4 regions of the Thalassolituus pacificus genome follow, and region 4 is predicted to be linked to each of the others. Evidence: predicted binding sites of a transcription regulator. Region 4 holds the regulator's gene; each other region holds the start of a gene.
The links. The regulator LexA, encoded in region 4, represses DNA repair genes until DNA is damaged. The targets are predictions, from matches to a motif close to TACTGTNTANNTANACAGTA.

Region 1 (5,915 bases), on a different contig from region 4:
GTGCTGGCCCGCTTACCGCCCTGGCGTGAGGCCCGCCAGCCGCCGTTATGGCTCTGGTTGGCGATGGTCAGCGCGCTGTCGCTGATGCTGTTATTTGGCAGTGGTATCAGCGCGGTATTGTGGATTCTGGTGATTGCACAGTTGCCGCGCTATTTCAGCTGGCGCAGTTGTCTGCTGGCGGCATTATTGGTGCCATTGCTGATCGGCTTATACCAGGGCTTGCTGTTTGATCAGGATTTCGTACTGATCAACAGCGTGCTCTATGCGCTGTTTAATCTGTTTGCTTTGTATATCTGTTTTACCCTGCAGGCCGAACAGCAGGCGCGTGAATATGCGTCGCAGCTGGTGCGCGAACTGAAAGCCACGCAGAGTTTGTTATCGTCGGCCAGCAAGCGTGATGAACGTTTACGGATTGCCCGTGAACTGCACGATCTGCTGGGACATCATCTGGCCGCACTCAGTATTCAGCTGGAGATTGCCCGTCATACCGAGGCGCAGCCCCGTGATCATGCCATTGACCGCGCCGGGACGATTGCCCATCTGTTGCTCAGCGATATGCGTGAAGCCGTCTCTGAATTCCGCGAGCGGCGCGGTCTGGATTTACGTCAGGCGCTGACCTCCCTGCTGGAGGCGGTACCGCGTCCGCGGGTATGGCTGCAGATTCCGCCGGATCTCATCATGGATGATGTGCGTTGCGCCGAGGTGATCCTGCGTTGTGCACAGGAAGCGCTGACCAATATTCTGCGTCATACCCAGGCCAGCCGCGCGGCTATCGTACTGCGGCAACAGGGTGCCAGCCTGCAGCTCACAGTAGAAGATAACGGCGCCCTGCGGCAGCTGCCGGTGCCCGGAAATGGCATGCGTGGGATGCAGGAGCGGGCGCAGGCTATCGGTGGCCGCTGCGACTGGGAATGTGGCCGGCATGGTTTAAAACTCACACTGACTTTACCCTGGGATAACGGACTGCTCGTATGATCAATGTGGTGCTTATTGAAGATCAGCAACTGGTACGCGAGGGAATTCGTACGTTGTTGCATCTGCGTCCGCTGTGCCGGGTGGTGGCTGAGGCCAGTGATGGTGCACAGGGGTTGGCGGTAATAGAAGAGTATCAGCCGGATGTTATTCTGCTGGATATCCGCATGCCTAATATGAGCGGTACCGAGCTGCTGGCGGAGTTGTATCAGCGTGGTTGTCATATTCCGGTGCTGGTGCTGACAACCTTCGATGACCATGAGCTGGTGCTTGAATGTATGCGCCGTGGTGCGCGTGGTTATCTGCGTAAAGACGTTGCACTGGACGAACTGTTAGCCGCGATCGAAACCCTGCATCAGGGCGGACAGTGGGTGCAGCCGGCGGTAACAAGCAAAATCAGCGAGCACCGGCTTGAGCTGGAGTTTGATAGCGACAGCGGCCTGGCAGATGAACCGCTGACCGCCGCAGAGTTACAGGTTCTCAGACTGGTGGCGGCCGGTTATACCAATCAGGAAATTGCCGGAGCATTGCATAAATCGACCGGCACGGTGCGTAATCAGGTGTCCTTTATTCTGGCCAAACTGAATGTGCGTGACCGTACCCGGGCGGTATTAAAGGCCATTGATCATGGCCTGTTGTAACCGGCAGCAACACCTCTCACAGACAAGCCTCACAGACAAGCCTCAGACGCGGAAGCGCGACAGGTTCGAACTGATATCGTGACTGAGTGTGTGCAGTTGATGGGATTGCTGAGTCGCCTGCTCAACGTTGGCGGCCAGATCGTCGGAGGCCGACTGAATCGCGGTGGCGATGCGGCTGATCTCTTCGGTGGCGGCATGCTGCTCGCGTGAGGCGTTGGCAATACTTTGCGAACGGTTAGAAATATCGTGCAGTGCATCTGAAATCGCGGTCAGGCTGTCGGTTACCTGTATCGCACTGCTGGCGGTTTCTGAGGTCAGTTGCTTACTGGTTTCCATAATGCCCACGGCTTTCTGGCTGTGGTGTTTCAGACTGTCGATCATTTCCTGAATTTCGCCGGTGGCGGTATGTGTGCGCTGTGACAGGGTACGTACTTCGTCAGCTACCACGGCAAATCCCCGTCCTTGCTCACCGGCACGTGCCGCTTCAATGGCAGCGTTCAGCGCCAGTAAATTGGTTTGTTCGGCAATGCCCTGAATGGTCGCAAGAATGCCGGTGATCTGCTGCGCCTGATTATCCAGCTGGTTGATTACATCGGTAGCGCTGTCCATTTGCTGTGACAAACCGTCCATACGGCGTTTGTTTTCCTGCGCATTCTGAATGCCCTTATTGCCTTCGTTCGTGGCACTTTGCGCAGCATGGGCGGTATCGGACGCGTTGGTCGCTACTTCCGACGATGTGGAAGAGAGTTCGTTAACCGCGACGGCCACCTGGCTGATTTCGTTCTGTTGTAACTGTACCGCCTGGTTGTTGTTCTCGGCATTTTCGCGCGCCGATTTGGCAATACCATCCAGCTCGTGGGATGAATCACGGCTTTGCGATACCAGCTCGTGAATGGAAGAAACAAACACATTAAACGAGTTACTCAGGGCGCCAATTTCATCATTGCGATCTACCTGCAGGCGACGGGTTAAATCCGCTTCCCCCTGAGCAATGTCAGACATGGCCGTGTTAAGTACCACCAGAGGCCGTAGCAGATAGGAGATGATCATGCCGGCGATCAGGGTAACCACCACAATGGTGAGTATGCCGATCAACATGCTGGACCAGCGCAGAGTGGCGAGGCTGGCAAAGGCTTCGGCCTGATCGACGACCAGCAGCAGACGCCAGTCGGTGCCATCAATGGAATACAGGCCCACCAGACTGCTGCGATCATTGAAGCTGGTTTGCTGGATTGTGTTCAGTTGCAGTTGTGTGCTGCCGCTCAGCAGGGTGGAGACGTTTTTACCCAGTAATTTCTGCTCCGGATGAACCATGAAGTCACCTTTGCTATCGAGCAGTGCCGCATAACCACTTTCGCCCAGATCAATACCCAGAACCTCTTTTACAATGGCCTCGAGGGATATGTCCCCACCGATCACGCCGCCGCGCAGTGGCTCGGCAAAGGTTACGATCAATTCGTTAGTCGTGGCATCCACATAAGGTGGCGTCAGCACCTGGCGTCTCTCGGCCATCGCCTGCTGATACCAGGGGCGGGTACGTGGGTCATAGTCGTCCGGCATTTCATCATCCGGGCGCATGATCATTTCCCCGGTATCGGTGCCCAGATACAGGTACATGTAATTACCGGATTCCAGCCCCTGCTCAATTACCGGGATGCGTTCATTGTTAAGCAGCGCTTTGGCTGTGCCGCTTAATACCTGGCCTTTATTGCTGATCCAGCTGCTGACGTAGCGGCTGGCGCGCTCGCCGGTAACCTGAATGCGTTCACTGATGGCCTGCTCAAGGCTGCTGCGTGCTTGTTCGTAGGTAAAAACACCGCTGAGGGCGAGCAGCACCAGAATGGTGCTGCCAACCGCGAGCATTATTTGTGTGCGGATACTGTTGCGCATGGGATTTTTCCTGAAAACGGACTGTTTTCAGCATAGAACAGATATTTTGCTGAGCGATTTGTTAAATAAAGCGGGAGGCCGCTGTTGCTATGCCAGCCTGTGTTGAGCGGCCTGATGCTGGAAGAGCGGTAACAGCTCGGCTATGATGGATGCTGTATAAAAATACAGTTGTTTGCTATGCGCCTGATTATTGCCGAAAAACCCAGTCTTGGCCGTGCCATCGCCGCCGTGCTGCCCAAGCCGCACACTAAGGGCGAAGGATTTATCCGTGCCGCCAACGGCGATGTGGTGAGTTGGTGTATTGGCCATCTGTTAGAGCAGGCAGAACCGGATGCTTATGATCCGGCTTTTAAGCAATGGCGGCTCGATCATTTGCCGATTATACCGGCACAGTGGCAGCTGCAGGCTAAACCACAAACCCGTAAACAATTAACCGTGCTGCGTAAACTGGTGAAAGAAGCCGACAATCTGGTGCATGCCGGCGATCCTGACCGCGAAGGCCAGCTGCTGGTGGACGAGGTTATTGAATTTCTGAAAGTGCCCGCGGCCAAACGTCAGGCAATGCAGCGACTGTTGGTCAGTGATTTAAATCCACAGGCTGTCAGCAGGGCGTTACAGCAGCTGCGTTCCAATCAGGAATTTGTACCGCTGTCAGTATCAGCATTGGCGCGCTCCCGCGCCGACTGGTTATACGGCATCAATCTGACCCGTGCTTACACCATTAAAGGCCGTCAGGGCGGAGTGAACAGTGTGTTATCGGTGGGCCGCGTACAGACACCGGTGCTCGGGTTGGTGGTTCGCCGCGATGAAGAGATCAATAATTTCATCAGTAAACCGTTTTACGAGGTGCAGGCGGCTGTTCATTTAACCGCAGACACTCCACTGAGTTTCTACGCTAACTGGCAGCCGAGTGATGCCTGTGCCGCGCATCAGGATGAGGAAGGCCGGGTGCTGAATCCGAAGCTGGCCGCCAATGTCGCCGCCCGTATTCGTCAGCAACCTGCACAGGTTGAACAGGTTGAGCGTAAAGAAAAAAAGCAGGCACCGCCGCTGCCGTTTAATTTATCGGCGTTGCAGATTGATGCAGCTAAAGCACTGGGCATGAGCGCGCAGCAGGTGCTGGACGGAGCACAGAGCCTGTATGAAAAGCATCAGTTAATTACCTACCCCCGCTCCGACTGCCGTTATTTACCGCAGGAGCACTTTGCCCAGCGGCAGCAGGTTATAACGGCTGTGAGTGCACACAGCGAGGCGCTGGCTACGGCTTGCGCTCAGGCTGACAGTTCAATCCGCAGCCAGGCCTGGAACGATGCCAAAGTGGGTGCTCATCACGCGATTATTCCGACCGCCAAAGTACTGCCTGCCGGACGCTTAAACAGTACCGAACAAAAACTCTATGCACTGATTGCGCGCCAGTATCTGCTGCAGTTTTTTCCTCACTATGAATACGCCGATACCAAAATCAGTCTCATCATTGCTGGTGGTCTGTTCAGCGCTACTGAGCGGGAAACCCTGAAGCCGGGCTGGAAAGTATTACTGCCGCAAAAAGAGAATCAGACAAGCGCTAAAGCACCATTGCCGCCGTTAAAAGCAGGACAGGTACTGTGGAGTGGAGAGCCTTTGCTGCAGGAAAAACACACTCAGCCACCACCACATTTTACCGATGCCAGTTTGCTTGCAGCGATGACCGGGATTGGTCGTTTTGTGCAGGATAAAAGCCTGAAAAGTATTCTGAAAGAAACCGATGGCCTGGGAACAGAAGCAACCCGTGCCGGCATTATTGAATTGTTATTTAAACGCCGTTTTTTACAGCGAGAAGGCAAAAGCATTCGCGCGACAGCACTGGGACAAACACTGATTAATGCGTTGCCAGAGGCCAGTACGCGGCCGGACATGACGGCGCATTGGGAAAAGCAATTACAGGACATCGCACACAAAGCTTTGAATTACGCTGCTTTTATGCAACCGATGACCGAACAACTGCACCAGCTGATTCATTCAGCCCTGACGGCGGATACTGTGCAGTTTTCGGGGTTAGCGGGAAGTGCAGCGAACACTGCAGGCAGACGCAAATACAGCTCAGGGAAAAAGAGCGTCAGCAGGGCAGGTCGCGCCGGGAAAAGTAAAAGCACAGCAGGCCGGAGCAGGAAAAAAACACCGGCGGCAGGGAGTTAAGGTGTTTTAACCGCATGCGTCTTGGCCAGTAGTGTTTATTCCGGCTGATTTTCCTGCAGGGATTCCATCAGCATATTGTAGCAGTGCGGCAAATGCAGACTGAGGCTTTGCAAGCGGCTGTTGTCCTGTTCGCGGGCGGCTTGTTCCAACAACCCGCTGAGGGCCATCAATTGCATACCACCAATATTCCCGGCGACCCCTTTCAGTGTATGCGCCTGCGCCTGAATACTGCTGATA
Region 2 (5,915 bases), on a different contig from region 4:
ATTAAAATTAATACCGTTGCCAGCGATTGACTGGCCGCGCCCAGCGTCGCCGGACGTAAACCACGTTCCTCCGGCACTAAACGCCAGAATAAAAACAGAGCAACAGCGCTGGCCAGCGTGGTGATCGCCATAATGGCAACCAGCGTGCGGATATCGAATAGCATGCATGTACCTTTGCCGCAGGCTTGCTGCAATTTCCAGCCCTGCCGGTTAAATTTTTCAACTCGTTACAATTCAGACCAAACGGGCTGTAACGGTCAGATATGCGCATCCTGACGACTATTGCAGCGAACAGCAATAGCCTGATTCATTTGTTGTCAGCGTCATGTCTTACCGCAATAAAGGAAGTAACTTTGCTCAAAATATGGGCTCAGCGTACAGGGTCGGCAGGCTGGCGTAACAGAGCTTGAGACAGTGCAGAAAAATAGCGGCCGAAAGCCAGGTTGATGACGCGGCGTTGTTCATCTTGTGGGTAAAGGCCCAGCTGCGCTTCCGCCGATTCTTTACTGCCTTTTACCAGAAAGGCATTTTTAATAACCGCATCCTGAATAAAGGCTTCAAAAGCGCGGGCGCAGAGTTCCTCCGGCTGGCTGTAATAACAGCTGCCCTGAGCTTTATCCTGCGCAGTGGAGGCGATAAACAGCCGGCTGGGTTTTTTGCCGTCAGGGCTGAGTAAAATGGCTTTGTAGCATTCGCCCAATAAGGCATTGAGCGGGTGTTCTATGGGCGATTCATTCTGCAGCCACAGGGCAGAAGCAAAACTCATGCGCGGCGCATTGCTAAATGCTTTGGCCGCCATGTAGTGGTCAAAGGCATGAAACCATTCATGCGCAATGCTGCCGGGGCCGGCATTTTTTGCCAGCGCAAAACTGCGTTGCAGCGGTGAATAATGTGCGGATACTCCCGGTCGGCCACCGCGGCCATATTGCAATGCCAGTGTGCCGCGCAACGAAATCAGCTCGCGCCGCAGACGCAGTGTTTTAGCGGTAGGTAATAATTGCCCGGCGAGAATCTGGGTTAAATCGCACAACGCATCGTAGAAGCAGGCGGCAGCGTATTCCTGTTCGCTTTGTTTTACCCAGCGGCCAATTTCCACACCGCGAAAATCAAACAACTGGCGAATGGTCAGAAAATCCGGAATCACGCCACCCAGCACGCTGCGATGGTCGGGGCCGGCGCGATAAAAACTGCGCTCGGTTAATGCGGTGGTCGGCTTGCCTGATTTGCGCATCGGATGTTGGCTGCTGTCTTTGGAAACAGCATTATGCCTGCAGAGTTTTCTGCGCTGTAGCGGAAATAAAAAATCCCGCGCAGGCGCGGGATTTTAAGGTCAGAGCCGAGCGGCAGACGCTGTTACCAGCGATCCGGCAACCACTGACCATTGCTGACCGCAAAGTTCACATGCACGTCGCTGCCGGAGGTGATGGCATTACGCAGCAGGCGGGCTTCATGGGCACTGGCCGGGGTTGTATAGCTATAGCCCGGATATTCAGCGGCACATGCAGCGGTACCGTTGGCGGCATTACCCATTGCCTGAGTGATGGCCCACTGGCCACTGTTGTTGCGGCAGGCATAGTTCAGGCTGTTGTCGGCAGCAACGCTCATAAAACGATTACCGTTGGCGTGGAAGCGGGCTACTTTTCCGTTGCTGTAGGCAGAAGCTGCACCTTCCGGCCCGACAGCCCAGAGCTGGTTGTTCAGGCGGTCACCGCTGTTATCCATATCGCCTTCATCAATCATATCCAGACCAAAAGCGTTGATACCGTTTTGCAGGCCGGTTAATGCATCTGCAGCGCTGACGTTATCGTTACAGAAATAGTTAATGCATTCCTGTGAGCGTACATAGCGGCTGCTGTTAAAGTGATTTTCGTAGACGTTCAGGCCACTGACGCCTTTGTTTTGCTCAAAGTTAACAGCAACACTTTTGGCAATATCACAGCCGGTGCTGCCATCATCTTTATAAATAAAGACCCGTTTTCCCTGTTGGCGGATTTGCTCGAAGGTCAGGTCGTAGGGCAGGGTCTGACAACTGCCAGCGGTGTAGACAATGTCGCCCAGCCATTCGACATCGCGTTGCAGCTGTTGATAGCCACTGCTGTCACCGTTGATATCGTCCTGCAGGTAGAAGAACACCACGTCATTGGCGTCGGCCCCTTTCAGCCAGCTGTCCACTTCACCCAGCATGCGGCGCAGCGTGGTGGTAAAGGTGGTGCCGCAATCAACCGAGTGACAGACCTTGGTGTAGCTGCCACCTTTACTGACATCCAGTTCAAAGAAACGCACACCCAGCTGCAGTTGCTCGATTAATGCACGACGATGGTTCGGGCCGGGAATCAGCTGACCGCCAAAATACGCGGTGCTGTTAAACGCATTGTGTGAAGCCAGGGCATTGGTTTCGCGGATAGGGCTGCGGTAACCGGCGGCTTCGGTAATATCGATCGCGGCTTCCTGCGCGGTAGGCACGCGTGACGTCACGCGGAAAGAATCAATATTATCTTCAGTCCAGCTCGCCGGGCGCTCTTCCAGATTGGACGTGCTGCGCGTCAGGATGCGGTTTTCTTTGCTGTAGTTAAAGCCGGGGTAATTAAAAATCTCGACATTGGCTTTACCGGCAACCAGCAGCGAAGAGGCTTTGTTACGGCCCAGTAATACATTATTCAGATCGGATTCACCTTCACCGGCCTGCAAGCAGTGTGGTGTGCCGCGAAAGCCCGGATGCTCGAATAAACAGGCAAAATCATTGCTGTTGCGGTTACGCACTTTAAATGAGCTGATGCCGTCGTTCATATTGCCCATTTTGTAGGTGTTGGCCATCACCCGGCTGTGTTTACCGCCGAAACTACCGTGCTCAAAAATCTCGATATAGCTGTTGCCGTACAGTTTAATGGACGACACCTTGTCGTTGCGGGAAGAGCCGATCCAGCTGTTATCACCAACGCCATAACACCATTCGGCGCCCTGATATTCTGCATGTTCATACAGACAGACTTTGTCTTCGGCCTGGGCTGCCAGCGCGGTGCCCGACAGCAATAATGCGGCGGTCAGCGCGCGCACAGAAGGTTTTTTCATACCGACCTCACAGAGAGAGTGGAGAGTTATTTTTGTTGTTCTCCGGTGGCGGCGTGAGATCACTCAACGGAGATAAGCTTCCATGCCGGAACTATCTTAGACCTGTGGTTGTTAAGGAGGTATGACAATATGAGACGATGGTCTTGTTTTTTTGGGGAAGTTTAAACTGATGAAATTATCAGAAGAAGCCAGCCGCAGAGAGCGGCTGGCCAGGCGTTCGCGTCAGCGGTTCAGCACTCTGCTCAGAGCAGTTTCATGGCGTCAATAAACGGTGGGTTTTTTTCGCGCAAAGCATCCAGTACCGGCTTGTGAAAGCGCTTTTTATGCTCGGCAAAAATAGTGCGTTTTTTATTAAAGGTACGGGCAAAGGTCAGTGCGCCTTCCAGTACTGCGTCTTTACCTTCAAAAATAGCGGTAAGGAAATGATCGGCGAGCAATTCCGCCGCACCGACCCGGCGGCCGGTCAGCAACATGTCGTTGTAGCGATACGCCGGCAGACTTTTCAGTACCACATCAATTAAACCCGGTACAAAGGGAATGCTCATATCCACTTCCGGGAAGCAGAAGTAACCACGGTCACTGCGCATCACGCGGAAATCACAGGCACAGGCAATCACACAGCCATTGCCAAAAGTATGGCCGTTAATGGCGGCAATCGCCGGTACCGGCAGTTGCATCAGTCGCGCATGACAGCGATCCATGGTGTGCATAAATTCTTTTACATCATCATGCTGGCCCCCCTGAATTGAGCCCATCAGCCAGGGCACATCCAGACCCTGACTCCAGCTTTTTTCATCGGATGAGGTAATTACCAGCGCTTTAAAATCGATATTATCTTCCACCGTCTGCAGGTGTTGCTCAAACTCCCGGGCAAACTGCAGATTGTGAGTATTGGCGCCGTTATCGAAGGAGATAATGGCAACCTTACCGCTGCCATCGCTGCGTAAACTGATCAGACTCATTGCTAATTCCTGCTTTATTCTTCAGTTAGGGCCTATCGACACTAATTAAACAGGCCTGTTATCGGCTAAAAACTCCTCAGACAAGGCGCTGAGAGTGTGGGATGTTCAGCACATCCCTGTGCTTCACCCCTTCGGGGTTGGCACGCCAATCTGTTCCAGACAGATTGGTAACGGGTTAAGCGAACGAACAGCAACGCAGGATGAGGGATTTTTAGCCATAACCCTCCGGGCTGAGGCCAGTTTTTCCCATCAACTTCGTCGTTCGTCATTCATTTAGCCCGCTAATATCACTCCTCTCTCCTTGTTCTGAAAAAAACTGGCTCTCAGCAGGCCGGATTTACTTAGTGTCGACAGGCCCTAAGCCGCCCAGCGGTGGCTGATCGCCATAAACATAAGTATCGGCTGGCTGCACAAATAAGTCCGGCATTAAATCGGTTTTATCGCTGTCCGGGTTGGCACGGTACTGATCGAAATTGGTTTCGCCACGGCTGCGCAGAAAATCTTCATCAATCAGCAACTGGCCGGTGATTTCACGTGCGCTGGTTTGCAGCAGCGTGTGAGCGGCGTCGGCCATAATCAGCGGATTACGTGCGCGGTCAAAAGACTGCTTACCGCCAAACGAGGTTGCCGCGGTGTGAATAACGGTACGTGGCCATAATGCATTAACGCTGATGCCATAGCGTTTGAATTCGTCCGACATGCCCAGCGTCAGCATCGACATGCCGTATTTGGTCAGGGTGTAAGGCGAATGGTTACGCAGCCAGCGGCGATCCATATCCAGCGGCGGACACAGACTTAAAATATGCGGATTGTCGGATTTTTTCAGATGCGGCAACGCTTTCTGGCTGAGCAGAAACACGGCACGGAAATTTACCTGCATCATCAGATCGAGTTTTTTCAGCGGCGTGCTTTCCACACCGGCCAGCGCGATGGCACCGGCATTATTGATGATGGCATCGATGCCGCCAAAACGCTCAACGGTTTTTGCAATCAGATTATCGACGTCTTCTTCGCTGCGCACATCCACTTTAATCGCCAGCGCCTGACCGCCGGCTTCTTCCACTTCGCGGGCAACGGAATGAATGGTGCCTTCGAGTTTCGGATTCGGCTCGTCGGACTTGGCGGCAATCACAATATTGGCGCCGTCACGGGCACAGGCCAGTGCAATTTCGCGCCCGATGCCACGGCTGGCACCGGTAATAATAATGGTTTTATTGTTGAGGCTGGCCATGCTCAGCTCCTGATTTTATTAATATGTAAGAATTATTCGGCGCTTTCATCTGCCTGTAACTGGATCAGCAACTGGCGGCCTTTTACCTGATCTCCGGCCTGCACCAGAATGTCCTGCACCACGCCATCCACACCGGCTTTTAACGGATGTTCCATTTTCATGGCTTCCAGTACCGCCAGCGTCTGGCCTTTCGTTACGCGCTCGCCGGCTTCAGCCAGTACGGTAACAATGGCACCGTCCATCGCCGCGCGCACCTGATCGGAACCGGCGCTCTGGGCGCGGCTGCTGACCAGCGTGACATCGCTGAAGCACAGGTTACCACGCGGCGTGTCCAGCCAGAGCTGGCCGTTGTCTTCCGCCCAGGCGATGCTTTGCTGCACATTATCAATTTCATAACGCAGCAGGTCTGAGGTTTTTTCCAGCAGGCGCAGGGCGCACTCTTCGCCGTTATGGTTAACCACTAATGACTGGCCGTCACGGCGGATGCTGAGGGCGAATACGGTGTCACCCTGTTTTAATTTTAGCGGCCGTGCCGCGCTGTGACTGCTGGTAAAACCCTGAGGCGCAGCGATTAATGCCGCCGCCAGTGCCAGATCATTAAGCTCGGGTTGCAGCGGCTGCATACTGGCGTGGTCGCTTAGATGCTCGCTGAT
Region 3 (5,915 bases), on a different contig from region 4:
TACTCCGGCGCTTCAGACTTCTTCTTCCAGGTTGTGTTCGTAGCGACTGCAATGTCCATCGTATCCGGTGCTGTTGCTGAGCGTATGAAGCTGTGGGCTTTCCTGGCTTTCGCGGTAGTGATGACTGCGGTTATCTACCCAATGGAAGGCGCGTGGACCTGGGGTGGTGCTTCTGTATTCGGTATGTACAGCCTGGGTGATGACTTTGGTTTCAAAGACTTCGCGGGTTCCGGCATCGTACACATGGCAGGTGCTACTGCAGCGCTGGCTGGTGTGATCCTGCTGGGTGCACGTAAAGGCAAGTACGGTCCTAACGGTGAAATCCGTGCGATCCCTGGTGCTAACCTGCCAATGGCGACTCTGGGCACGTTCATCCTGTGGATGGGTTGGTTCGGCTTCAACGGTGGTTCTGTACTGAAACTGGGTGATATCGGTAATGCACATGCGGTAGCTGTTGTGTTCATGAACACTAACGCAGCAGCGGCTGGTGGTCTGCTCGGCGCTCTGGTTCTGGCTTACATCCTGTTCCGCAAAGCGGATCTGACCATGGCTCTGAACGGTGCTCTGGCTGGTCTGGTTGCTATCACTGCAAGCCCTGACACACCAACGCCTTTCGTAGCGACCATCATTGGTCTGATCGGTGGTGCGATTGTTGTACTGTCTATCCTGACTCTGGATAAAATGAAAATCGACGACCCGGTTGGTGCGATCTCTGTACACGGTGTAGTTGGTCTGTACGGTCTGCTGGTTGTACCGGTAACTGCAGACGGCACTACCTTCGGTGGCCAGTTGATGGGCGCAGCAACGATCTTCGTATGGGTATTCGCGGCTTCCTTCATCACCTGGATGGTGCTGAAAGTGATCATGGGTCTGCGTGTTACTGAAGAAGAAGAGTACGAAGGCGTGGATCTGTCTGAGTGCGGTATGGAAGCCTACCCTGAGTTCACCAATAAATAATTGGTAACACTCAGCCAACGCTGAAATAAAAAAGCCGGTCAGGAAACTGACCGGCTTTTTTGTGTGTAAGTATTAAACATCATGCATAAAAAAACGCCACAACAGCACAGATACATCATTGGCTGGCGGCGTTTTTAGCGGACGATTAAGCCAGATTTATTCGGCTAAGAAATCTTCCAGGTCGTGTTCCAGTCGTTTGCGTTCCAGGTGGGCTTCGATGGCGCGGCGTGCCATCAGTTTTTTCGACATTTGGGATTCTTTATTAACGACGACTTTGCCGTCCCGATCAAAAGAGACAACTTCTTCGTGGGCTTCGAATTTCATTGCTGCTTCCATCATCTTTCCCTCTGGTTGATCACAGTAAATCCTGCTGTGATTTTTCTTTTTATTGGTTTCAAAAGAATGACAGTAATCGTTAGTCAGGCCAAATTCTGTTCAATACCGTTAATGCAGCACAAGCGTACTAATGATGGTGCTGAGGCCATATAGATCGTGGGGTTGCTGCTTTTGAGGGTGGCCAGAGGAGAATTTTATGGCCAAAGTACTGAGCAAAAAGTCATCGGCAGTTTTAGTTTATGTCGTAAATTGTCTGGTTATGATGTCTGGAAGCTGACCGCTTAGTCAGATTCCAGCCGCAGAGATTTAATACTGCGCTTGATGGCATTCAGGTGCGCAGCAAACTCCGGCCCGCGGCGTTGCGTCACGGCAACGGCCAGCATATCGATCACCATCAGATGGGCGATGCGTGATGTCATCGGAGTGAACTGCTCGGTGTCCTCTTCGATATTAATATCAATCGGCAAATCGGCAGCCGCACTCAGCGCGGTGTTAGCGGGTGCCAGGCTGACCACCATCGCGCCATGCTGTTGTGCCAATTGCACGGAGTGCAGCAGATCTTTGGTGCGTCCGCTCTGGGAAATGGCCACCACCACGTCCTGTTCACTCAGTGTCACCGCTGACATGGCCTGCATGTGCGGATCGCTGTACGCTGCTGTCGCAACCTGCAGGCGGAAGAACTTGTGCTGGGCATCAATGGCAACCGCACCGGATGCACCGAAACCATAGAACTCCACCCGACGCGCGTTGCTGATGGCATTCGCGGCGGCGGCAACCTGTGTGCTCTTCAACTGGGTTTTCACCTGGTGCAGGCGCTGAATGGTGGTGTCGGCAATTTTGTCGCAGATATCTTCAATGCTGTCGTCTTCGATAATCGCGAACTGGCCAATATTATTGGTGATGGCCATTTCCTGCGCGATGCGGACTTTGAATTCCTGAAAGCCATTACAGCCAATGCCGCGGCAAAAACGCACGATGGTCGGTTCGCTGACCTGCGCTTCCTGCGCGAGGTCGACAATGCGCATGTGCATTACCTGTTGCGGTGAGCGCAACACATACTCGGCCACCTTCACCTCGGATTTACGCAGGCTGGGAATGGCGGCGGAGATTTCGGCCAGAATCGGGCTGTTTTTCACAACAGGATTTCCTGGTGTTGGCTGGTAAGCGGGGAATTATAAAGGGCTTTTTGTATTGAAGCCTATGGAATACTGGCCGTCTGCGGAATCTGGCCGCCACCGTAGCGTTCGCCGCCAGTCTGCTGATGCCGATGTACTGTATAAAACAGCAGCATTTTTACCCCGGCATCTGATAGACTCGCACGCCATGGATATATCATTACTTCTCGATCAGTTAAACGACGGCCAGCGCAATGCGGTGGCTGCAAGTTCACGCCATCAGTTGGTACTGGCCGGTGCCGGCTCGGGTAAAACCCGGGTTCTGGTGCATCGTATTGCCTGGCTGCTGCAGGTAGAGAATGTATCGCCATTTTCGGTGATGGCGGTGACCTTTACCAATAAGGCGGCCAAAGAAATGAAAGGCCGTCTGGAGCAATTGCTGCAGATTCCGGCCAACGGTTTATGGGTTGGAACATTTCACGGTCTGGCGCACCGGTTGTTAAAGCTGCACTGGCGCGAAGCGCGGCTGCCACAACATTTTCAGATTCTCGACAGCGATGATCAGCAACGGCTGATCAAGCGCCTGATGAAAGCCAACAATATTGATGACAGCCGCTACCCGCCAAAGCAGATCCAGTGGTTTATCAATGAGCAGAAAGATGAAGGTCGCCGTGCAGCGCATGTGATGCCGTCAGCCGATCCGTTCTCGCGCACCATGCAGCAGGTGTATCAGTTGTATGAAGACAACTGCCAACAGAATGGCCTGGTGGATTTCGGTGAAATTCTGCTGCGTGCCCACGAGCTGTGGTTGCAGCATCCGGATTTACTGGCACATTACCAGCAGCGTTTCCGCAATATTCTGGTCGACGAGTTTCAGGATACCAACAATATTCAGTATGCCTGGATTCGTATGCTGGCTGGCGACCGGGTATCGGTGATGGCGGTGGGCGATGACGATCAGTCTATTTACGGCTGGCGCGGTGCCAATATCGATAATATTCGCAATTTTCAGCACGACTTTCCCGGTGCGGAACTGATTAAGCTGGAGCAAAATTACCGCTCGACCAAAACCATTCTGGATGCAGCCAATGCGGTGATTGCCAACAACACCGGCCGTATGGGTAAGAACCTGCACACCGAAGGTGAAGAAGGCGAAACCATCCAGCTGTACAGCGCTTTTAATGAGCAGGATGAAGCACGTTATATTGCCGACCGTGTCGATGAATGGGCGCGCAGTGGTCGTCAGCGTGCTGAAATGGCCATTCTGTATCGTTCCAATGCGCAATCGCGCACCCTGGAAGAAGCGTTATTGCGTGCCGGTATTCCTTACCGTATTTACGGTGGTCAGCGTTTTTATGAGCGTCTGGAAATTAAAAACGCTCTGGCGTATTTGCGTTTATTGCTGAACCGCCAGGACGATGCCTCGGTTGAGCGTGTCATTAATGTTCCGGCGCGCGCGATAGGCGAAAAAACCGTCGATATTCTGCGCAGCTATGCACGGGATCAGGGCAGCTCGTTATGGTCAGCCGCGGAAGCCGCGGTGCAACATGGCATGCTGCCGAAACGTGCCAGTGCAGCCGTACAGAGTTTCCTCGATCTGGTCGAAGAAATGAGCGTCGGCATTGACGAGCTGGAACTGCACGAAATTGTCGATCAGATGATTAATCAGAGCGGCTTGATTGAGCATCACAAAAAAGAAAAAGGCGAAAAAGGCCAGGCGCGTCTCGACAACCTGGAAGAATTAATCAACGCCGCGCGGCAGTTTGAAAGCACCGATGGCTTTAATTCCGAAGAAAATGACGATGCGGAAGCCAATGAGTTGGCGTTATTTCTTGATCGTGCCGCTCTGGATGCCGGTGACGGTCAGGCCGACGAATATGAAGATGCGGTGCAATTAATGACGTTGCATTCGGCCAAGGGCCTGGAATTTCCGCAGGTGGTTTTGACCGGTCTGGAAGAGGGCCTGTTCCCGCATAAAATGTCGATGGACGAAGCCGAAGGTCTCGAAGAAGAACGCCGTCTGGCGTATGTCGGTATTACCCGTGCCATGGAAAAACTAATCATTACCCATGCCGAAAGCCGACGCTTACATGGTCAGGAAAACTACAGCACGCCCTCGCGCTTTATCCGTGAAATCCCCTCTGAGCTGATCGCCGAAGTACGCCTGAAAAACAGCATCAGCCGGCCATTGTCAGCACGCGATAACGGCCATAGCCGCTCGCCACAGCCGTCTTTTGTCCACGGTAATCTGCCCTATGACTTAGGTCAGCGCGTGTATCATGAAATGTTTGGTGAAGGCACCGTACTGCAATTCGAAGGGCAGGGCAGCGGCCTGCGCGTTCAGGTCAATTTTGATGATGCCGGCAGCAAGTGGCTGGTCGCCAGTTTTGCCAAACTGGAAGCGCTCTGAGCGCCGATAAAAATAACGTTGAAACAATAACAAGGAGTAAATGGATGATGAAACGCCTGACAACTTTACTGCTGTCGGTACTGGCTTTTACCAGTCTGAGTGGCTGTCAGAACGATGCCGGTAATACGACGGTGGCAGCCGCGCCGCAACAGACATTTAAGTGGAAACTGGTCACGTCATGGCCGAAGAATTTTCCGGGTTTGGGTACGGCACCTGAGCGTTTCGCCACCATGGTGAATGATATGTCGGCCGGACGCCTGCAGATTAAAGTGTATGGTGCCGGTGAACTGGTTCCGGCGCTGCAGGTGTTTGATGCGGTGTCTCAGGGCACCGCAGAAATGGGCCACAGTGGCGCTTATTACTGGAAAGGTAAAGCACCGGCTGCACAGTTTTTTACTTCGGTACCGTTCGGTCTGACCGCGCAGGAAATGAACGGCTGGATTCAGTACGGTGGCGGCCAGCAGTTATGGGAAGAAGTGTACGCGCCGTTTAATTTACTGCCGTTACCGGGTGGTAATACTGGTGTGCAGATGGGCGGTTGGTTTAATAAAGAAATTAACAGCGTTTCCGATCTTGAAGGTCTGAAAATGCGCATCCCCGGACTGGGCGGAGAAGTGCTGGCCCGTGCTGGTGGTACGCCGGTGACGTTGCCGGGCGGTGAGATTTTCACCTCGTTGCAGACCGGTGCCATCGACGCCACCGAGTGGGTTGGCCCATACAACGATCTGGCGTTTGGTTTATATAAAGTTGCCAAACATTATTACTATCCGGGCTGGCATGAGCCGGGTTCAATGATGGAATTTGTAATTAATAAAACCGCATTTGAAAAACTGCCGAAAGATCTGCAAGCCATTGTGCGTGTGGCAACCAAAGCGGTTAACGAAGACATGCTGGCGGAATATACCACGCGTAATCAGGCGGCATTGATTGAGCTGAAAGATAAACACGGTGTGGATGTGCGCGCGTTTCCTGATGATGTGCTGAGCAAATTGCAGGTGTTGTCGGAGCAGGTTGTGGCTGAAGTTTCCGCTGCTGATCCGTTAGCGCAGAAAGTGTATGACTCGTACATTAATTACCGCGATCAGGTTAAGGCTTAC
Region 4 (5,915 bases):
GGGTGAATTCACTCTGGAAAGCATCGACAAAGCCAATCGTGGTACCCGCATTACTCTGCATCTGAAAGAAGACGATGGTGAATTTGCTGACAGTTTCCGTCTGCGTTCGCTGATTAAAAAATATTCAGACCATATTGCTGTGCCGGTGTATCTGCCCCAGGAAGTCAGTGAAGATGACGCTGATGGTGAGAATAAACAGATTCCGGAAGCGGTTAACCAGGCCAAAGCGCTGTGGACGCGCAGCAAATCCGATCTGAGCGACGACGAATATAAAGAGTTTTACAAGCACGTTTCACACGACTGGAATGACCCGCTGCTGTGGTTGCACAACCGTGTGGAAGGCAAACTGGATTACACCAGCCTGCTGTATATTCCGGCCAAAGCGCCGTTCGATATCTGGAACCGCGAAGCGACCCGTGGTCTGAAGCTGTATGTGCAGCGCGTGTTTATTATGGACGACGCTGAGCAGTTCCTGCCGTTGTACCTGCGTTTTGTCAAAGGTGTGCTGGATTCCAATGATCTGTCGCTGAACGTGTCACGAGAAATTTTGCAGAAAGACAAACAGGTCGACAGCCTGCGCAGCGCCCTGGTGAAACGTGTGCTGGACTCGCTGGATAAACTGGCGAAAAACGAGCCGGAAAAATACCAGAGCTTCTGGGACGAATTTGGTGATGTGCTGAAAGAAGGTCCGGCGGAAGATTTCGCTAACCGTGAAAAAATCGCCAAACTGTTCCGCTTTGCCACCACCAAGAGTGACAGTGCGGTACAGAATGTGGGTCTGGAAGACTACATTGCGCGCATGCGTGAAGGTCAGAAAAAGATTTACTACATCACCGGCGACAACTATGCCGCGGTATCCAGCAGCCCGCACCTGGAATATTTCCGCACCAAAGGGGTTGAAGTTCTGCTGCTGACCGATCGCGTTGACGAATGGATGGTCGGTCACCTGACGGATTTCGATGGTAAAGTCTTCCAGGATGTCACCAAAGGTGAACTGGATCTGGATGAACTGGCCGATGCGGAAGAAAAAGAACAGCAAAAAGCGCTGGAAGAAACCCATAAAGATCTGGTTGAACGCGTGCAGAAGGCGTTGGATGGTGACGTTAAAAACGTCCGTGTCAGTTCCCGTCTGACCGATTCACCGGCTTGTCTGGTGGTGGGCCAATACGATATGGGTGGCCATATGCGTCGTCTGATGGAAGCTGCAGGGCAGGCGGTTCCTGAGCCTGAAACTGCGTTGGAAATTAATCCGTCGCACCCGCTGATCCAGCGTCTTGACAGTGAGCAGGACGACAGCCGTTTTGCTGAGCTGGCGCAGGTTATTTATGCGCAGGCACAGTTGGCGGAAGGCAGCCAGTTAAAGCAGCCGGCAGAATATGTCGCCCGTCTGAACAAACTGTTGCTTGATCTGATGCGTTAACAGCGACTTTTACTGGTCATAGTGTCTGTTAATCCGTGTTAACAGGCTCTGGTTGCGGCGGCCGTGGTTTAACCACTGCCGCCGCACTGCTATTATGCCGGCAAATAAAAATCAGCTGCTGTCTGTTGCTCTCTGATTATCGGGAGAACAGTGACGGATTATCCGCTCAGCAGCCGATGTTGTGATCTGATCATTGGGGAAAAATATGAAAACGTTGCGTTTGGCCGCTCAGGGATTTCTGACTGCTGGTGCTCTGGTTTTACCGACGCTGGCGCAAGCCGGAGGCTCGCTGGATATCAGCCTGGCCGATGATGTCGCCCGCGTTGCTTACGATGCCACTCAGATGGGTTCTGGTCTGCACATTAATCTGGCTGCTCTGCATCATGAGGATGACGGTGATATGGTGTCTGCCGGTCTGCATGTGGTGGATGTACGCCCATCAAGCAGCCATCTGTATATTGGTGTTGGCGCAAAATTGTTTGCCTTCACCACCGATGATTATGATGGTGCAGCGATGGGTGTGGGTGGCTTTTTCCGCTACAGCTTTCCGGCAGCTCCGGATGTCGGACTTGCTGGCTATGCTTATTACGCACCGCCGGTGGTGTCCTTCGGCGATGCTGAAAATATGATCAACAGCGATATCCGTTTGCAGTTCAGTCTGCTGCCTACGGCGCGTATTTATGCGGGTTATCGCTATAACACCATTCGTATCGAAGATATTAATGACCGCTACAAATTGGGCGATGGTGCTCACTTCGGTCTGACCATCGATTTTTAATCGGATTCTTGTTTTTCAGCCCGGGTAAGCGCTATGTCCCAGTGGATCGGTTTTACCAATCAGAAACTCTACCAATGCCGTCTGCTGTTAGCACAGCTGGCCGATGTACAGCCGGCGCCGCCGGTATTACAACAGGCGCTGGAAGAGAGTGCTTTGTATCAACTGCGTGACGCCTGGTTGTCTTATCTGGCTGAGCTGGGCGATATGGTGGCGTATCGCCAGCCGGTGCGTTCGTTAGCGGAGTTGCTGCAGCATGCGCCAATGACGACTGGCGAAATGCGTGAACTGCAACAGTTGGCGGATGATGGCTTTTCCTGGCTGGCGCAGATGCTGGCCGCTGCCGACGCACAGACCCGGCCAGCCGGTCTTAATCAGCCAGCGCAGGTGGTACAGACAATGGATGCGCCGGTTAAAATTGCACTGGTCGCAACACCTGAGTCTCCGGTAGCCGGTTGGCTGCTCGATCTGACCCGGCTGATCGACGGCCAGCGTGCTAATCGTCAGGAAAGTTGAGGCGCGACTCTGCCTGTTTACACAGAACCGTTTACTTTTTATTACTAACGGTTCTGTGTGTCTGCCAAGCTATTGAAAAGATCCTGTGATACACTCCCGCGCCCAGTTTTGAGAGGCGGTTATGGCGCGCTTTTTTGAAATCGTAGAACTTTCCAATGGCGACATCGCCCTGCGTCGTGCCGACGATCAGGACAGCGATGCGCTGGTGTGTATTCATTTTTCCGAGGATGCCAAGGCCAGCCTGCAGGCACATCATATGGATGTTGCGCGGGTGATGCTGGAAGCGGGAGTGCGCAAAGTGGGCGAACTCTCCGGCATGGAAGTCGAACGCGAAGATTTTGATACGCCGGAATATCAGCAGCGTCTGCACTGAACGCTGTTTAATCCGGTTGGCAGACTGATGCATGTTTGTCATCCGTCTGAAGCAGACATAAAAAAGCCCTGATAATCTCAGGGCTTTTTTATGTCTGCTTCATGTTGTTAAAGGGGATACCGCTCAGGGGCGACGCTGAATCAGCACCAGATGACTGCCACTCTGGTCGGCCTGCTGGCGGATAACCTGGCGTTCGCGGCTGCTCAGTTCTCCCTGCCATTCAACAATCATATGGCTGTTGCCGGCGGCGAGTACTTTGCTGCACAGCGCCAGCTGGGTATCGTTACACAGGTCGAGATGAATCACCGGTGAATGTTGCAGGCCCATGCTTTCCAGCCAGCTCTTATTCATTGGACGATGCGGGCTGAGCCACATCAGCCAGCGTTTATGTGCGTTGCACTGTGCCAGCATCGGCAGCAGGTGCATTGGTTGAATTGCGCCCCCTTCACTGACGATAACTTCCGTCAGGCTGCCGCGCAGCGCATTGCCTGCGGTTGGCGTTAATCTGCCTGGACGCTGGCTGCTGAGTGACAAACCGGCTTCTTCCATTCCGAGTAATAACTGACGCATAACAATCACCCCGAACCTGTGAACAATTACTGTTAGCTACGGCGTACGACGCCGACGTATAAACCTTCAACGGCAAATTCCGTTTCCCGTAAATCAACTTCAATCGGCTTAAAGTCGTCATTTTCCGGGTGCAGAATCACCTGATTACGCTTCTTCTCGTAGCGCTTAACCGTGACTTCGTTATCGACGCGGGCAACGATAATTTCGCCATTACGGGCGGTTTCGGCTTTGTGTACGGCAATATAGTCGCCGTCGAGAATGCCGATGTTTTTCATGCTGTCGCCCTGAACTTCGAGCAGGAAATCTGCAGAAGGGCGAAAGAAGCTGGGCGGAATTTCGCAATAATCGGCGATGTGTTCCTGCGCGAGAATAGGCTCACCGGCGGCTACACGACCAACAATGGGCAGCCCCGGATTGTGTTCTTCAACAATGCGCAGACCACGGGATGCGCCAGGCATGATTTCGATCGCACCTTTGCGGGCCAGTGCTTTTAAATGTTCTTCGGCGGCGTTAGGCGATTTAAAGCCCAGTTCGGCGGCGATTTCGGCGCGGGTGGGCGGAAATCCCGTATCTTCCAGAGAGGAACGGATGAAATCCAGTACCTGCTGTTGTCGTGCCGTGAGCTTGATCATGATGCTTATCCAGTCTGTTGATCCATACAGTATGGTGTAAATGTATACAGTATTTTATCCAGTGTAAACCCCTGTTCTTTGCTGTCTGTTTATTCCTCTGTTGCAGCCATATTTGATTCTGTATGCGGGTGGCAGGGTGGCGGTATCAGGCTTTTAGCCTTTGGCCTTATATGGGGTTGCCTAAATCTCGTTTTAAACGTATGTTTGAAACAGTTGTTTTGTACTGTCGGCGATGGCAATAAAGCCGCGACAGCGTGATAGGGCAGATGCAGGGTTATGGCACAGAAAGATACGGTAAAAAGTATCCTGAATGCGGCAGAGGAGTTGTTTTCGGAGCGCGGCTTCGCCGAAACCTCATTGCGGAATATCACCACCAAGGCGGGTGTGAATCTGGCGGCAGTGAATTATCACTTTGGCTCAAAGAAATCGTTAATTCAGGCGGTGTTTGCGCGCTTTCTGACGCCGTTTTGTGAAGATCTTGAACAGGAACTGGATGCTGTTCAGGCGCAGTTGGATGGCCATGTGCCGCAGCTACCTGGTTTATTGATGCTGCTATCGCAGACGGCGCTGCGTGCCGGGCATGACAGTCCGCGTCGCCTGGGCATTTTTATGCGTCTGCTGGGGCTGGCGTATACCCAGGGGCAGGGTCACTTACGGCGCTTTTTGCAGAAAGAGTATGGTCCGGTGTTCAAAACCTTTATGCGCCTGGTCACGGCGGCGACGCCAGAGCTGTCGGATGAAGATCGTTTCTGGCGCATTCACTTTATGTTGGGCGCGACGGTGTTTACCTTATCCGGTGCCGATTCGCTGACGGCGATGGCCGAACACGATCTGGGTAAGGGATCGGATATTGCGCAGGTTGTTGATAAATTGATACCTTTCCTCGCATCCGGTCTTAACGCTCCGCATCAGGCTGGCTGAGCGGAGCCGGGATTCCCGTTTTCCGCTTTATTTACCAACAGGCCTTTGTTATGGCGCCAATGGCTGCGCAAACACATTCTTCGCAACCCGCTACTGAGACATCCCTGATCGAAGTGTCTATTGCCGATCAGGTCTTGCGTGTTTCCAGTGCCGGTATCTGCCATCTTTATCCGGTTTCCACGGCGCTTAATGGTGCCGGCGAGCAGGAGAACTCAGGCTGCACTCCCCGAGGCTGGCATCGTATCCGTGCCTGTATTGGCGGTGCACAGCCGTTAAATACGGTATTTGTTGGCCGCCGCCCCACCGGAGAACAATATTCACCGGAGCTGGCAGCCGCACATCCGCAGCGTGACTGGATTCTCAGCCGCATTCTTTGGTTGCAGGGGCAGGAAGTGGGGGTTAATCGTCTGGGGAAAGTCGATTCGATGCGCCGCTATATCTACATACATGGCACCCCCGATTCTGAGCCGATGGGCCAGCCTTTGTCCCATGGATGTATCCGAATGCGCAATGCCGATATTGCAGAACTATTTGATCTGGTCAGCGCCGGAACGCCGGTATGGATTCAGGAACACAGCTTTTCGAGGATTCCATGCCGCAATCTGTAATGCACAACCTGAATCAACACGTGGGTGTTGTGGCCGATATTGAGGGCACAGAATTAACTGCCGCTGATCGTGAATTTCTGCAGCAGCCGGAAATTTGTGG

Region 1: NYR02_RS01610 (DNA topoisomerase III) is a predicted target of LexA. The motif match lies at 3,654-3,673, and genes of this name have one in related genera.
Region 2: NYR02_RS14470 (peptidase inhibitor family I36 protein) is a predicted target of LexA. The motif match lies at 3,234-3,253, and genes of this name have one in related genera.
Region 3: uvrD (DNA helicase II) is a predicted target of LexA. The motif match lies at 2,564-2,583, and genes of this name have one in related genera.

What each region holds. Positions count from the first base shown of each region.
Region 1 covers NZ_JAOANI010000005.1:32,964-38,878, reverse strand. The annotation lists gene NYR02_RS01625 (sensor histidine kinase) at 1-975, shown strand, start outside; gene NYR02_RS01620 (response regulator transcription factor) at 972-1,613, shown strand; gene NYR02_RS01615 (HAMP domain-containing methyl-accepting chemotaxis protein) at 1,656-3,503, opposite strand; gene NYR02_RS01610 (DNA topoisomerase III) at 3,681-5,678, shown strand; gene NYR02_RS01605 (ATP-binding protein) at 5,714-5,915, opposite strand, start outside.
Region 2 covers NZ_JAOANI010000022.1:181,757-187,671, reverse strand. The annotation lists gene NYR02_RS14480 (sensor histidine kinase) at 1-164, opposite strand, end outside; gene NYR02_RS14475 (CLCA_X family protein) at 371-1,231, opposite strand; gene NYR02_RS14470 (peptidase inhibitor family I36 protein) at 1,354-3,069, opposite strand; gene NYR02_RS14465 (enoyl-CoA hydratase/isomerase family protein) at 3,312-4,031, opposite strand; gene NYR02_RS14460 (SDR family oxidoreductase) at 4,369-5,262, opposite strand; gene NYR02_RS14455 (acetyl/propionyl/methylcrotonyl-CoA carboxylase subunit alpha) at 5,295-5,915, opposite strand, start outside.
Region 3 covers NZ_JAOANI010000015.1:644,024-649,938, forward strand. The annotation lists gene NYR02_RS10080 (ammonium transporter) at 1-957, shown strand, start outside; gene NYR02_RS10085 (PA3496 family putative envelope integrity protein) at 1,114-1,281, opposite strand; gene NYR02_RS10090 (SIS domain-containing protein) at 1,575-2,429, opposite strand; gene uvrD (DNA helicase II) at 2,617-4,818, shown strand; gene NYR02_RS10100 (TRAP transporter substrate-binding protein) at 4,866-5,915, shown strand, end outside.
Region 4 covers NZ_JAOANI010000014.1:425,048-430,962, forward strand. The annotation lists gene htpG (molecular chaperone HtpG) at 1-1,420, shown strand, start outside; gene NYR02_RS06735 (YfaZ family protein) at 1,626-2,198, shown strand; gene NYR02_RS06740 (DUF6586 family protein) at 2,232-2,711, shown strand; gene NYR02_RS06745 (hypothetical protein) at 2,833-3,084, shown strand; gene NYR02_RS06750 (cell division inhibitor SulA) at 3,208-3,654, opposite strand; gene lexA (transcriptional repressor LexA) at 3,687-4,286, opposite strand; gene NYR02_RS06760 (TetR/AcrR family transcriptional regulator) at 4,563-5,207, shown strand; gene NYR02_RS06765 (L,D-transpeptidase family protein) at 5,267-5,815, shown strand; gene nagZ (beta-N-acetylhexosaminidase) at 5,800-5,915, shown strand, end outside.